Regions from separate parts of the Delftia sp. JD2 genome, predicted to be linked through region 3. Evidence: predicted binding sites of a transcription regulator. Region 3 holds the regulator's gene; each other region holds the start of a gene.
What was found. Region 3 encodes LexA, which represses DNA repair genes until DNA is damaged. Its sites were predicted from a motif close to ACTGTATNNNNATACAGT; they were not measured.
Positions count from the first base shown of each region.

Region 1: ACM14_RS24985 (VRR-NUC domain-containing protein) is a predicted target of LexA. The motif match lies at 1,011-1,028, and genes of this name have one in related genera.
Region 2: imuA (translesion DNA synthesis-associated protein ImuA) is a predicted target of LexA. The motif match lies at 1,270-1,287, and genes of this name have one in related genera.

Region 1 covers NZ_LFJT01000063.1:18,407-20,671, reverse strand. The annotation lists gene ACM14_RS24995 (CocE/NonD family hydrolase) at 1-59, shown strand, start outside; gene ACM14_RS24990 (SDR family NAD(P)-dependent oxidoreductase) at 142-954, shown strand; gene ACM14_RS24985 (VRR-NUC domain-containing protein) at 1,064-2,265, shown strand, end outside.
Region 2 covers NZ_LFJT01000011.1:76,691-78,955, forward strand. The annotation lists gene ACM14_RS08545 (DNA polymerase Y family protein) at 1-512, opposite strand, end outside; gene imuA (translesion DNA synthesis-associated protein ImuA) at 460-1,260, opposite strand; gene ACM14_RS08550 (DUF3606 domain-containing protein) at 1,617-1,805, shown strand.
Region 3 covers NZ_LFJT01000072.1:23,210-25,474, forward strand. The annotation lists gene ACM14_RS26430 (asparaginase) at 1-976, opposite strand, end outside; gene lexA (transcriptional repressor LexA) at 1,075-1,749, shown strand; gene ACM14_RS26440 (hypothetical protein) at 1,912-2,265, shown strand, end outside.

The DNA of each region.
Region 1 (2,265 bases), on a different contig from region 3:
GCGTGCACCTGGGTGGCTGCCATGCCTCGCGCATCGTGCTGCCGGTGGTGGCGGTCTAGGCGGAGAGCACACGCGTTTGGCTGCCTGGCATGTTTCGCAATTTGGTTGTACCATGCAACCAAATTGCGAAGGAACATCGCCATGGACATGCAGCAGCGTCAGTTGGAACTGGCCGGCCCCCTGCCGGCCCTTGCACCATCGGGGCGGCTGCGGGGGCGTGTCTGCCTGGTGGTGGGCGCCACCAGCGGCATAGGCCGGGCCACCGCCCTGCGCATGGCCGAGGAGGGCGCCGCCGCCGTGGTGGTCACGGGGCGCCGCCGTGAGCTGGGCCTGGAGCTGGAGCAGGAAATCCGGCAGCGGGGGGCGGAAGGCCTTTTCCTGGCCTGCGATGCAACGCGGCAGGAGGACATGGCGGCGGTGGTGGAGCAGGCCGTGGCGCGCTTCGGGCGGCTGGACGCGGCCTTCAACAATGCGGGCTTCCAGGAGCGGCGTGCCGCGCTGGCTGAGCAGGATGATGCGGTCTTCTCGCAGGTCTTCGATACGAATGTGCGTGCGGTCTTCCGCGCCATGCGCCATGAACTGGCGGCCATGCTGGCCACGGGCGGCGGCACCATCGTGAACAACACCAGCGTCAGCGGCATACGCAATCCCAATACGGGCCTGTCGCTGTACGGCGCCTCCAAGGCGGCGGCCCTGTCGCTGACCCGCGCCGCCGCCATGGAGTACGCGCCGCGCGGCATCCGCATCAATGCCGTTGCCCCTGGCCGCGTGGTCACGGACATGATGCTGGGCTCGGGCATTGCCGACATGCATGCCGTGGCGGCGGGCCTGCCGCTGCGGCGCATGGGCCATCCGCAGGAGGTGGCCACGGCCGTCGTCTGGCTGATGTCGGACGAGGCGGCTTTTGTGGTCGGGCACTGCCTGGCGATCGATGGCGGCTTCCTGGCCGGATGAGCCTGCCTGGGGCAAGTCCGTTGCGCGAAGTGAGCACTACCGGGTTTGATATGATGACTGTATAAAGATACAGTTTTCGAGCGGCCTGGCTGCCCGATCTGCCAGGCCCATGCTCCCTCCCCACCGCTTCTACTACCTGCACAACTTCCAGCGCGCGCTGGACTGGATTGACCAGCGTTACGGCGATCTGCTGGACGCGCCCGAGCAGGCATTCCTCACCCGTTTCACGCAGCTGCCCCAGCCCTCGCAGGCGCTGATGGTGCGTTTGCTGATGCGACGCGGGCCGTGGTTTCGGGCCGGCAAGCTGGTGTACGAAGAGATCCCCGGCATTGCCGAGGCAGCCGCGCCCCTGCTGGAGCTGGGCTGGCTGGACGCGGGCCACCCCATGGCGCTGGAGGAGCTGTTTGCGCTGCACACCAAGCCCGAGCTGCTGCAGCTGTTCGCAGGCGCACCCGTTCACTCAGGCCTGCGCAAGGCCGAGCTTTTGCAGGCCCTGCAGCCCCTGCATGAGGCGCCCAGGCCCTATGCGCAGTGGCAGCCCCAGGGCGTCGCAGCCGGGGAAGCCGCCTGGCGCGTGATGGTGGGCGCGCTGTGCGAGCGCTTTCGGCTGATGTTCTTCGGCAACCTCTACCAGGACTGGTCGGAATTCGTGCTGGCCGACCTGGGCGTGTTCCGCTACGAGGCCGTGGCCTTCGATGCGGCGTCGCGGGCCTTCCAGTCGCGTGCCGATGTCGATGGCTACCTGGCCCTGCAGGCCTGCCGCGCGGCGCTGGATGAGGGCGTGGAGATCGATGCGCTGCTGCAGCAGGTGGCCGGCTGCGCCAGCGGCAATGCCTGGCTGGAGCAGCGCCGTGCCAAGGTGCTGCTGCGCATAGGCCAGGCCTGCGAGCGCATGCAGGACTGGGAGCGTGCCGAGCAGGCCTATGCGCAAAGCCGCTACCCCGGCGCCCGCCACCGGCGCATGCGCGTGTACGAGCGCATGGAGCGCTTTGCCGATGCCATGGCGCTGGCCCAGGCCGCCCAGGCCCAGCCCGAGAGCGACGAGGAGCTGCAGCGCGTGGCGCGCATGCTGCCGCGCCTGCGCCGCAGCCTGGGGCAGGGCGCGCGCGGGCGTGCGGCGGCGCTGGCGCCCGTGGTGGCGCAGATGCGCATGGACGTGGAGCTGGAACTGCCGGCGCGGCCCAGCTCCGTCGAGTACGTGCTGCGCGACCACTGGCACAGCGACGCCGCGCCGGTGTTCTATGTGGAGAACGCGCTCATCAACTCGCTGTTCGGCCTGCTGTGCTGGCCGGCCATCTTCGCGCCGCTGCC
Region 2 (2,265 bases), on a different contig from region 3:
TCCGGCGCTTCAACCCAGTTGTGGGCTTCCGGGCGCAACCCATACGCCTGGTCTAGCGCTGTCAGAAGCTGCTTGTCGAAACGCCGGCTTATCCCGCCCCGTGGCAATGCCCTGACATCGCCAAGCGTTCGGCAGCCCAATTGCGTCAACGTTGTCAGGTGCGGCTTCACCGCAGCCAATGTCTCCATCGGCAGTGGGTCCAGAAGGGTCGTCAACGCGCCCTTGATGCCGTTTTCATGCCCACCCCGAGCACATGCCAATGCGGCCAGACTGGTGGAGGACCAAGCTATCTGCTCAACCCCCAACGCGGGAACCTCTGCAGCGATGCGGTCTCGCAGGGCCCGCTTGCCACGGAACAAACGAACGCTCGCTTCCAGCTCGACGACTACCGCGTTCTCAACAATGGCCGTGCGCGGCGAAAACTGCAGCGCATACATCGAGAGTCCACGCAGTTGGTCATCAAGCGGCGACGTGTGCGGGCCGGAAGGCAGTAGCAGGGCGACCCACAACATGGGGAACCTCTGGAGTGATGAGTGAACTCGGGCGGCGCAGTCTTGGGGTCAGGACCGATGCAAGCCCACCTGGCACAGATGCAAGCACCATGGAGTGTTCCTGCTGCGGGCCCCGGCGCTTCAGGATTTGCACGTTCAGTTCCCAGTCCAGACCGGCTGATGCCTGCACGCGTAGTGGTGCAGCAGACGACTCGTGCTGTGCCGCCTCCGGACGGCACAAGAAAACTGGTGCTTCGCAGCCCTGAGAGCACACCTGGAGTCGACGCAACTGGTCGGGTCGGGCTTTCGGCAACCACGCAATGATGGCCCCCGCAGAATTGGACTTGATGAGCTGCTCGGTGGTCCAAAGCCGCTCAGACGGGACATCAGCCTTAATCCACACCAGCTGCCTGTCGTTCAGACCCATATGGGTCAGGCCAGGGAGGTGTGGATTGCGCGGCGGTCCGATGACAACGACCTGGCCACCTGCTTCGATGATGGGGCGCAAACCTGGTGCAAGCAACCGCCACTCAACAACTGAAGGCTGGGCTGTCAGCACTTCGGTGACCGAGCGGCGCGGCCACCCACTACCGGGTAGCTCCTTGTCCAACTCGGGCCACCCGGAAGACACCGTCTCCACAATCTGCGAACCCAGCTCGTTGCCGCACCAGACCACCTGGGAGAGGCCGGAAGACTGGACCAACGCACGCAGGGAAGCAGCATTGCGGCCAGCAGCATCGTCTTGAGCGTAGTTTGGTAGGGTGGGCATGGCTGGGGAACTGTTTTTTTATACAGTATCACGAAGCGCGCACCATTGTCTGCAAGGAAGACGTCACATCCACCACCGTTACATCTCAGGAATTTATTAGCGTCAAGCCTGCATCTAATCCTAGAAAATCTCCTCATAACGCGCCAAACAGGCACCAAGAACCAGCTGTATGAGCTGGCATACCACTGGGGCTCTGTGCTAGTGCTACCCTGTTTTTGAAACGTCACTGCCCCTCGGAACACACATGTCGGAACAGGCTGGCAGCCGCTTTGGGACCACACTGGCCTTGCCCTGAACGCATGAGACCGACCATCGACTCCAGCGTGGCATTGGGCCCCGTGCCTTAGGAGAGCGATATGTCTGACGACAAGACCAAGACCGGCGGTCAAGACCGCACGCGCATCGATGTGAACGAAGACTACGAACTGCGCGACTGGTCGAAGAAGTTCAACGTGACCCCGGAGCAGCTGAAGGCGGCGGTGAAAGCAGTGGGAACGAGTTCAGCGGCGGTTGAGCAGCACCTGAAGCAGTCCACCGACAAATGATGGAGTGAGTTCACCGATGAAGCCGACTACCACCGAGACGTCGCGAGCAGCTGAGGCAAGCGACATCGAGCAGAAGCTGGGCCACGGAGGCAATATGCGTGATGCAGGTCCAGGGGCTGAACTTCCACCCAACCAAGCCGATGACCCGCTGGGCAGCAGTGGTCATATCAAGCGATTGGAAGAGGTGGCGCCCGATGCCGGGAAAGAGCACTCAGGCAGCCCAGGCGCTGACGCAGACCGTCAAATAGGGCAGAGAGGGAAGGTCTGACTTCCTCGGTCCAGGCCATGGGGGCACTGCAGTGTGCCCATATTCCCATTGCAGTGACTCCTTTCATCACGGATGAGCTCTGTCGTATAGCCACTTGCTGTGATGGTTCAGCAAGGGCTACACTCATAGGATGAGCATTCCGCAGGCTCGCCCGCCCACACTGGCTAAGTCGTTCGCGACAGCGTAATTTCT
Region 3 (2,265 bases):
GCGCTGCCAGCGCCAGCATCATCGCAATCCGGGCCTTTGCCACGGGCAGATGCGCCAGATCGGCCTCTGCCGGGTTGGTCCCAAGGCCGGAGGCCACGGGCAGGCCTTCGGCACAGCGCGTGCCTCGCCAGATCCAGACACCCCTGTCGCGGGCACGCTGCAAGGCCGCTTCCATGCCTTCGTGAACCGTCGCATTGCCCGTGCCAGCCACGACGATGCCACGCACGCCTGCGGCCACCAGCGCATCCACGCCGCTGGCACGCGCCAAGGCGCCGCTGAACACCACCTCGACCCAGGGCAGCTCATCCAGCGCCAGCAGATCAGATGACATGGTCGCAGGCACCATGGCCCCCGTGGACGGCGCGGCGGGGGAGGACGGCGCATCGGGCACCAGCCAGCGCACACGCCCTTCCTCCACCAACGCCTGCGGCCCGCCTTCCACGGAGCGCATTGCCTGCAGCCGGTAGGGATGGACCTTCTGCACCTGGGCTGCCGCATGCACCTCGCCGCCCGCCACCACCCATACGCCGCTGCGCCCGCCGCTGGCAGCCACGGTCACGGCATCGCGCAGATTCTGCGGCCCGTCGGCCAACAGGGCAGTGGCCGGGCGCATGGCGCAGGTCAACACAATGGGTTTGGTGGCCGGCAGCAGGCTATGCAGCAGCCAGGCCGTCTCTTCCAGCGTGTCCGTTCCATGCGTGATCACCACGGCACGTGTGTCCGCATCCTCCAGTGCCTGCATGCAGGCGCGCAGCAACGCGCGCCACACGGGCCAGTCCATATCCTTGCTGTCCACCTGCGCGATCTGCTGCGTCTGCACGGGTCCCAGCGCCTGCTGCTCCAGGTCCGGCACGGCCTCCAGCAGCGACTGCACCGTGATCTGCCCGGCCTTGTACCCCACGCCCTGCGACTGCGAATCCGCCCGGCCGGCGATGGTCCCGCCCGTGCCCAGAATCACCAACTTTGACTGCCCCACTTGCACCTCTTGGAAAACTGGTTAAAAATACAGATACTGTATAAATCATCAGATGGCCTCCCAGCCTGCCATCTGCCCTCAAGGACCGGACGCACGCCATGCTCGACCATCCCAAGCTCACCGCCCGCCAGCAACAGATCCTGGACCTGATCCAGGCCGCCATCTCCCGCACGGGCGCGCCTCCCACCCGCGCGGAAATCGCCAACACGCTGGGCTTCAAGTCCGCCAACGCTGCCGAGGAACACCTGCAGGCCCTGGCCCGCAAAGGTGTGATCGAACTGGTCAGCGGCACCTCGCGCGGCATTCGCCTGCGTACCGACACCGTGCGCAACATTAATGCCGCGCGCGGCACCAGCTTCGGACTGCCGCTGTCGGCCCTGGCACCGCTGATGTTGCCCCTGGTGGGCCGCGTTGCGGCGGGCTCGCCCATTCTCGCGCAGGAACACATCGACCAAACCTATTCCGTCGAGCCCAGCCTGTTCCAGACGCGCCCCGACTATCTGCTGCGCGTGCGCGGCATGTCCATGCGCGACGCGGGCATCATGGACGGCGACCTGCTGGCCGTGCAGTCCGCACACGAAGCCCGCAACGGCCAGATCGTCGTGGCGCGCCTGGGTGACGAAGTCACCGTCAAGCGCCTGCGCCGCACCACGCAGGGCGTGGAACTTCTGCCGGAGAACCCCGATTACCCGGTGATCCGCGTCGCCCCCGAAGAGGCCTTTGCCATTGAAGGCCTGGCCGTGGGACTGATCCGCAACAGCATGTCCATGTAAGCCGGACTGGCGGCCCTTCTCAGGCCGCCTCACCCCATTTCACGCACCGCCCAGGTGGTAGGCGCGAAGCCTTGGAGCTTCGCCCTGGGCGGAGCTTTGCCCGCAAACCGCAATCCTGCCTGTGTCCATGCCTCTTTGAAACACGCCAACAGGAGTCGTCACATGGGATTCGCTCTGCCAACACTGTCTTCTTTTTCCTTCCTGCGCCTGGCACATGGCATCCGCCTGACTGCGACCGCCATGGAGTCGGCCATGCCTCTTGCACAAGCCCCTGCGTGCCAGCCATTACCTGCCGCAGCACCCGAGCCCGCCAACGTGATCTCTTTCAGCAAGGCACGCCGGCGCAGCCAGCAGCGCCGCGGCAAGGCCGCACGCGCTGCAGACCATGGAGATGCCCAGCTGATCCTGCCCTTGCTGCCGGCGCAGCCCGCCCAGCAATCCGCGCCTGAGCAGCCTTCAGGCCTGCGCATCATCCAGCGGTCGCCGCAGGAGCAGCCGGAATGCCTGTTCATCTCC